2 regions of the Mucilaginibacter daejeonensis genome follow, and region 1 is predicted to be linked to the other one. Evidence: riboswitches for the same ligand, from Rfam matches in the RefSeq annotation. Region 1 holds a riboswitch; the other holds the start of a gene.

Region 1 (3,422 bases):
TGGTAGTTAGCGATGCTGGCAACAAACTGCCTTTTGCCAAACTCTATAACAGCACCTTGACTTTGTTGCTGCGGACAGTCGATACGTTCATGGTGCGTATCAAAAATTTTCAGATGATCCAGAATGTCTACCAAAATCAGCACGGCCGGGAAATCGCTTATCTATCCTTAGGTTGGGACTTGGGGGGATGCATATCTGGTTATTATGATGGATTGGTCAATAAAAATATACCAGCAACACTTTCAGAAGCACACGAATTACCAGCTGCTTGGTTAGATACGCCAAAACTATATAAGTCAGATATTATCCAGCATTTGGAAAAACGCTGCCAGTTTGCAGAGATCAATGCTCATTCGCTTACGCCCGAACGGCTACAAACGATACGCCGGATCGGTACCAATCTAACCCGCATCAAACCGCAATTAGTTAAAGACATGATCATTCACGCGGCTAACTTGACCGAACTACAGGTTCGCTTGTATTGTCCATCTTTGTTGACAGCAACAAGTAACAGCTAACGAGTTTGTGAGTTTTATCCATTTTCAATGACAATGTGAAGTTATTGCAAGTTGTTCAAACACCGTGGCGAAAAAATGAAGTTGAGCCGCATATATTTGCACTACCTTGACACCAGCAGCCAATGAAACCAAAGTTAGCGTTTAAAAAGAATTATCCCTTTGCCCTGTGGCTTTTCTGCTGCCTTGCTTTCTTTTTGTTTTTCCGCCAGCCGGTCTACAGCATACTCGATACACTCTTGGTTAAGCATCTCGTATCACGTTATGACAATACAACATTCCATGAGATTGTGCTGATCATTCTTTGCGCAAGCATTGCCGCCTGGCTTTACCATTACGGCAGCCGAAAATTCAACACGATTGTTGCTTTGCTTACGATGCTATTTTATGCTCTTATGCGCAGTGATGACTATTGGCATTTTCAACCTTCCACTCTTTTCCACTGGTTAAAAAATTGGGACTTCGTTGCGGCGGCATTGACCGCCCCTGTTATTATTCATCTTTTCAAACCGCGAGCAGGCGCAAGTCATGAGCCGCAGCCGGAAAGCTTCATTGAAGAACGCGCCATAGAATCTGATAATCAGGATACATTTCAACGTTCGTCCGTCGTAGCAGAAATTGCCCGCCGGGTCAGCGTTACTTCCAATTGTAGGTCCTTTGCCATCGGCATACTCGGTGAGTATGGCAGTGGCAAGACTTCCTTTATCAACCTAATCAAAATCCACCTTGACCCGGCTAAAACAGAGGTACTGGATTACAATCCATGGAGCTCAGAAGGTGCCGCGAACATCCAGCGAGATTTCTTTGACCAGTTGTCAGCTAAATTGTATGAACTCAATCCTCGTATTGCTAACCTAATCGTTGATTATTCGCGTAAACTGAGCCGGACAGATTCTTCTTTTAATAAATTTATCAGGGAAGCTGGCTTGGCCGGTAGTTTGTTCACCAAAAAGACCTATACTGACGACTTTGAACGAATCAACCAATTATTAGACAACTCTCCAATGACCATTTTTAACGATCACCTGTTTGAGGATGCCCCCTCTTTTTATATCATGCGATAATATTCCGTGAAAAAAGGGGGATGCTATATTTCTAAGCCTATGATTATATCCCTGTCAAATTCAAATCGATTGGTTACCGGCAGTGGGATACCGCGTTACTTAGGCGCAAAATAAAAACGATCATTTTTTTAAAAACAAATGGTTTGTTATTTGTTACGATCTAAACGGAAATGGTGTCTTCCGTTCAAAATAACCGCCTCGTGCTGATGACGCCTACAATTAAAGCATAGATGAAACCTTGCAGGTCTTGTCGTGAACATTATTGTAGGTGAATGATCAGCGGTACTTAGATCCCTTTCTATCCCGTCTCGCATCTAATCAGGTCACCTCCCTGCTCATTGTTCCGGCAATAGTTCATGGTTTTATCCATACGATTTAAACTTTTAAAAACAACATAAAATGAACATCAAGAACATTATGGCTAGGGAAGTTTTGGATTCAAGAGGTAATCCGACCGTTGAAGCGGAGATCACTCTAGAAGATGGATTCACAGCAAGGGGAATCTCACCATCGGGTGCCAGCACTGGTGAGAAAGAAGCGGTGGAACTACGCGACGGCGACAAAAGCCGCTATCAGGGCAAGGGCGTTGAAAAAGCAGTAGCTGGAATCAATCAGGAAGTTAAGCGCACGGTTATCGGCTCTGCGTTTGCGGATCAGGCAGCCTTTGACAAAATGCTGATCGACCTGGACGGAACACCTAATAAGGCTCGGTTAGGCGCTAACGCCATTCTGGCCGCTTCGATCGCCTTTGCGCGGGTCAACGCTGTATCCAAAAAGATTCCCCTTTACCGTCAGCTTATCGAGCGCGATACCTATGTGATGCCGGTCCCATGCATGAACGTGATCAACGGTGGTCGGCATGCGGACAATAACCTGGATTTTCAGGAATTCATGATCGCCCCGCACCATGCGCCGAACTTTAAAGAAAGTATCCGCATGGGAGAAGAGGTATTCCATACATTAAAAAAGCTATTATCTGACAAAGGCTATTATACCGGTGTGGGCGATGAAGGTGGTTTTGCGCCCAACCTCCGCTCTAATGAAGAGGCCATCGAAGTGATCCTGCAAGCTATTCAGAAAGCCGGATACAAACCCGGCGAGGATATCTCTGTTTGCCTGGACCCGGCTACCAGTGAAATGTGGGATAATGGTCATTACAAAATGTACAAAAGTGACCAGCAGCGTTATACTTCGGAAGAGATGGTCGATCTATGGGCAAAATGGATCCGAACCTATCCTATCGTGCTTTTAGAAGACGGTTTGGGCGAAAATGACTGGGATGGCTGGAAGATCATGACCGATCAGCTGGGCAGCGAAGTGGAATTGGTCGGCGACGATATCTTTTGCACGAACCCTTCGATCATTCAGGAAGGCATCGATCGTGGTATCGGGAACAGCGTATTGATCAAGCTTAATCAGATAGGCACGGTATCAGAGACCTTACAAGCTGTAGCATTGGCGCAGCAGAACGGCTACCATTGTTTCATCTCCCACCGAAGCGGTGAAACCGAGGACACGACCATCGCTGACCTGGTGGTAGCCACCAATGCCGGGCATATTAAAACGGGAAGTGGCTGCCGCTCGGAGCGGGTCTCCAAATTTAATCAGCTTTTACGCATTGAACAGGAACTGGGTAGCAAGGCCCGTTTTGCAGGGATCGAAACTTTTAAACGGTAGCAGCAGATCAGGATATGAAAGCCCTTATCACCTCGGAGCGCTACCGGATCGTTAAAGAACTGATCAGGTGGAGCTTGCTTATACTTCCGGTAGCTGTCGCTATCGGAAGTATGGTCGCCTTGTTTCTATGGATACTGGACCTGGCCATCATTTACCGGTTCCATCA
Region 2 (3,422 bases), 1.8 Mb from region 1:
CATCCCCTATATCATTGCTTTTTTGCCTGCGATAGCCGTTGCTCAGCAACCTGACGCATTCACCATAAGCGGAAAATTGAACACGATCAAACAGCCTTTAAAGGCTTATTTGGTTTACCAGTCAGGCAATAGCCGTAAGGTAGATTCTACCGCTTTGCACGATGGTGCTTTTACCTTTAAAGGGCAGATTGCGACACCTACCAGCGCTATGATGATCATTGACCACCGGGGTACCGGCTTTACGGGCTTTAAAAGGACAGATGATGTATTGAATCTGTATTTAGAAAAAGGCAATATCTTCATCACCGGTACCGATTCGGTCTCACAAGCCAAGATATCGGGCTCCAAGATCAACGAGGATAATGAAGAGATCACGGCTATGATCGCGCCGCTTTATGCACAGTCAGAAAAGTTGTATGCCGAAATAAGGTCGGCCTCACCAGAACAGCAGCGTTCGCCGGTATACCAAAATACCATGCAAGATCGGTTCAAGGTTCTGCAAACCAAACGTGAGGCGCTGATCAAGGAGTTCATCGTATCGCACCCTTACAGCTATTTGAGCCTGATGGCGCTGAGCTCTATGGGCGGTCCTTCGGCCGATGTGAACGTGATCGAGCCACTTTATAATGGCCTGTCAGACGAATTGAAGAACTCACCGGCAGGTTCGCAACTTAAAGCTTCGTTCGCTGTCTTAAAAGCTACGGCGATCGGTTCGGTAGCTCCAGATTTCACCATGAATGATACGGAAGGTAAACCGGTCACCTTATCTAAATTTCGTAAAGACAATTACGTGCTGATCGATTTTTGGGCATCATGGTGCGGCCCTTGCCGCCAGGAGAACCCGAACGTGGTAAGGGTGTACAATAAGTACAAGGATAAAAAGTTCACCATTTTAGGGGTGTCCCTCGACCGCCAGACCGGCAAGGATGACTGGTTAAAAGCGATCAAAGATGATGGACTGACCTGGACCCATGTGTCAGACCTTAAATTCTGGAACAACGAGGCCGCAGCACTGTACTTTGTGCAAAGCATCCCGCAGAACTTCTTGATCGACCCGAACGGCAAGATCGTGGCCAAGAACTTACGTGGTGCCGACCTGGAGAATAAGTTGATCGAGATCTTTGCCGGTCATGCCGCTAAAAAGAGCGAGTAGATAGTATACTGCCGTCATCGCGAGAAACGAAGCGATCTCTGAATAGGATGCATCTCAGAGGTCGCTTTTTATTTGAATAAAAGCTTTTTCTTACCTTTATGTACGCAAAGGCGATGGTGTTCCGCCTAATTGAACCGCTGTAAAAAGCTGATGACGCCTGCCCGATAAATATTCATTTATTAAATTGCAGGCTCATGTTCAAGAACTTCACTACTCAAAAATTTTCTATCCTTTTTTACCTCCTGCGCTGGACGATGGTGATCATCCCGGTGGCGATCGCGGTAGGCAGTGCAGTAGCGTTGTTTCTGGCATTGCTGGGCTGGGCCATCCATTACCGGTTTGCACATCCCTGGCTACTATACCTGCTGCCACTTGCTGGTGTGGTCATTCATTTCCTATACCGCTGGTACGGCGCCTCGGCCGAAAAAGGCAATAACCTCATCATCGACGAGATACATCGACCCGGTGCAGGCATACCTAAACGCATGGCCCCGCTGATCTTGATCACCACAGTGATCACGCACCTATTCGGTGGGTCGGCAGGTCGCGAAGGCACCGCGGTGCAAATAGGCGGGAGTTTAGCCAATTGGATCGGTAGCCTTTTCAAACTGAACGAGGCCAATACACGTGTAGTACTTACCGCCGGGATAGCCGCAGGCTTTGGAGCAGTATTTGGTACACCGCTGGCAGGTGCCGTGTTCGCTATGGAAGTGCTTACCATAGGACGCATACAATACAATGCTTTGTTGCCCTGCCTGATGGCCGCCCTCATCGGCGATGCCACTGTGGCTGCCTGGGGCGTTCAGCATACGCATTACCATATCAACTTCACCACCACCGATCAGTTGATCTATGGGCATCACATCCCGGTCAACCTATGGTTGCTGTGCAAAGTGGTATTAGCGTCGGCACTGTTCGGACTGGCTGCCTACACATTTGCCCAATGTGTGCATGGGGTTAAAAGGTTTACCACTGCCTTCATTAAAACACCTTGGCTGATCCCGGTAGCCGGTGGTGTGACCATTATTTTGCTAACGCTGATCATAGGCCGCCCTGACTATTTGAGCTTAGGTGTCGATGCCGAGTATCCAGGCGCGGTCACCATCGTTTCGGCCTTTGAGCAGGGCGGCGCACATTTTTTCAGTTGGTTATGGAAGCTGATCTATACTGCCATTACTTTAGGTACCGGTTTCAAAGGAGGGGAGGTGACGCCATTGTTCTACATCGGTGCTACGCTGGGCAATACGCTGGCCGGTATCCTCAACGCACCTGTCAGTCTGTTTGCCGCACTTGGCTTCATTGCTGTATTTGCAGGAGCGACCAACACACCACTGGCCTGCACTTTAATGGGTATCGAACTTTTTGGCAGTGAGTACGCCTTGCTTTTTGCCGTAGCTTGCTTCACTGCTTTTTATTTCAGCGGCGATGTGGGTATTTACAGTTCACAACGACGACTCACCCAAACCCTCCCCAAGGGGGAGGGCTCTTTAGGTAAGGGTTTGTGGTGATCGTTCTGCGAAGACGATAACACTCCGGTACTTATTTGATATCCAGGTCGCCAATGTATACGCCTCCTTTGGCGTCCTTTTTCATTTGAAGCACAATGATCTCTTTCTTCTCTTGCGCAGTGCCATAGTGGGTATATAATTCAGCCATCACCGTGGTCGGTCCCGAAAGGGTGACCTGCGTATCACCGTAATAATCGATCTCGATCTTGTACGTGCCTTTGGTCGCCTTCTTCAGCACAAACTGTTCCGGACCGAAGCCGCTGGTCATATCATCAGAGATGCGGCCACCTGCAGCAGTTTGACGATGGGAATAATAGCATTTCTCCCCATTAGGGTCAGTGACCCAAAGGTCGATGTCCGTGTTGTTCTTGTTCCAGTTCATCACTATGCGCGCATCTACCGGCATGTTCCTGATGAGTTTGCGGTCGATCTGGCTAAGGTTCAGCTGGCCTTTATGTGCACTGATCAGGCGATCGATCTCGAACAGGAGCACTTCCTGTATACCGTCATACATGCTGTCGGCATCCTCAGTGTAAAACCTGGTCAAGGCATCGTAAAGCACGTCCAATGCTTGTTGATGCTGTCCCGCATCCTCTAATGCCAGGCCATAGTCGCGGTAGCTCTGGGGGTCCATGGGGCGTAGGTCGGCCACTTTTTTGAAGGCATACAAAGCACCCTGATGATCCTTAAGCTCTTTCAGTTTGTATCCAAGCATTTTGTATAGCTCGTAGCTGCCCAGGTCCAACTCGGCAAGGTTGCTG

The links. Region 1 has a riboswitch for fluoride ahead of eno (phosphopyruvate hydratase). Riboswitches for the same ligand answer to the same signal wherever they lie in the genome.
Region 2: another riboswitch for fluoride. It lies ahead of LLH06_RS05110 (voltage-gated chloride channel family protein); the one in region 1 lies ahead of eno (phosphopyruvate hydratase).

Annotation. Positions count from the first base shown of each region.
Region 1 covers NZ_CP086068.1:3,024,930-3,028,351, forward strand. The annotation lists gene LLH06_RS12805 (patatin-like phospholipase family protein) at 1-518, shown strand, start outside; gene LLH06_RS12810 (P-loop NTPase fold protein) at 641-1,579, shown strand; fluoride riboswitch at 1,737-1,802, shown strand; gene eno (phosphopyruvate hydratase) at 1,979-3,256, shown strand; gene LLH06_RS12820 (voltage-gated chloride channel family protein) at 3,271-3,422, shown strand, end outside.
Region 2 covers NZ_CP086068.1:1,175,900-1,179,321, forward strand. The annotation lists gene LLH06_RS05105 (AhpC/TSA family protein) at 1-1,153, shown strand, start outside; fluoride riboswitch at 1,254-1,320, shown strand; gene LLH06_RS05110 (voltage-gated chloride channel family protein) at 1,348-2,661, shown strand; gene LLH06_RS05115 (VIT domain-containing protein) at 2,693-3,422, opposite strand, start outside.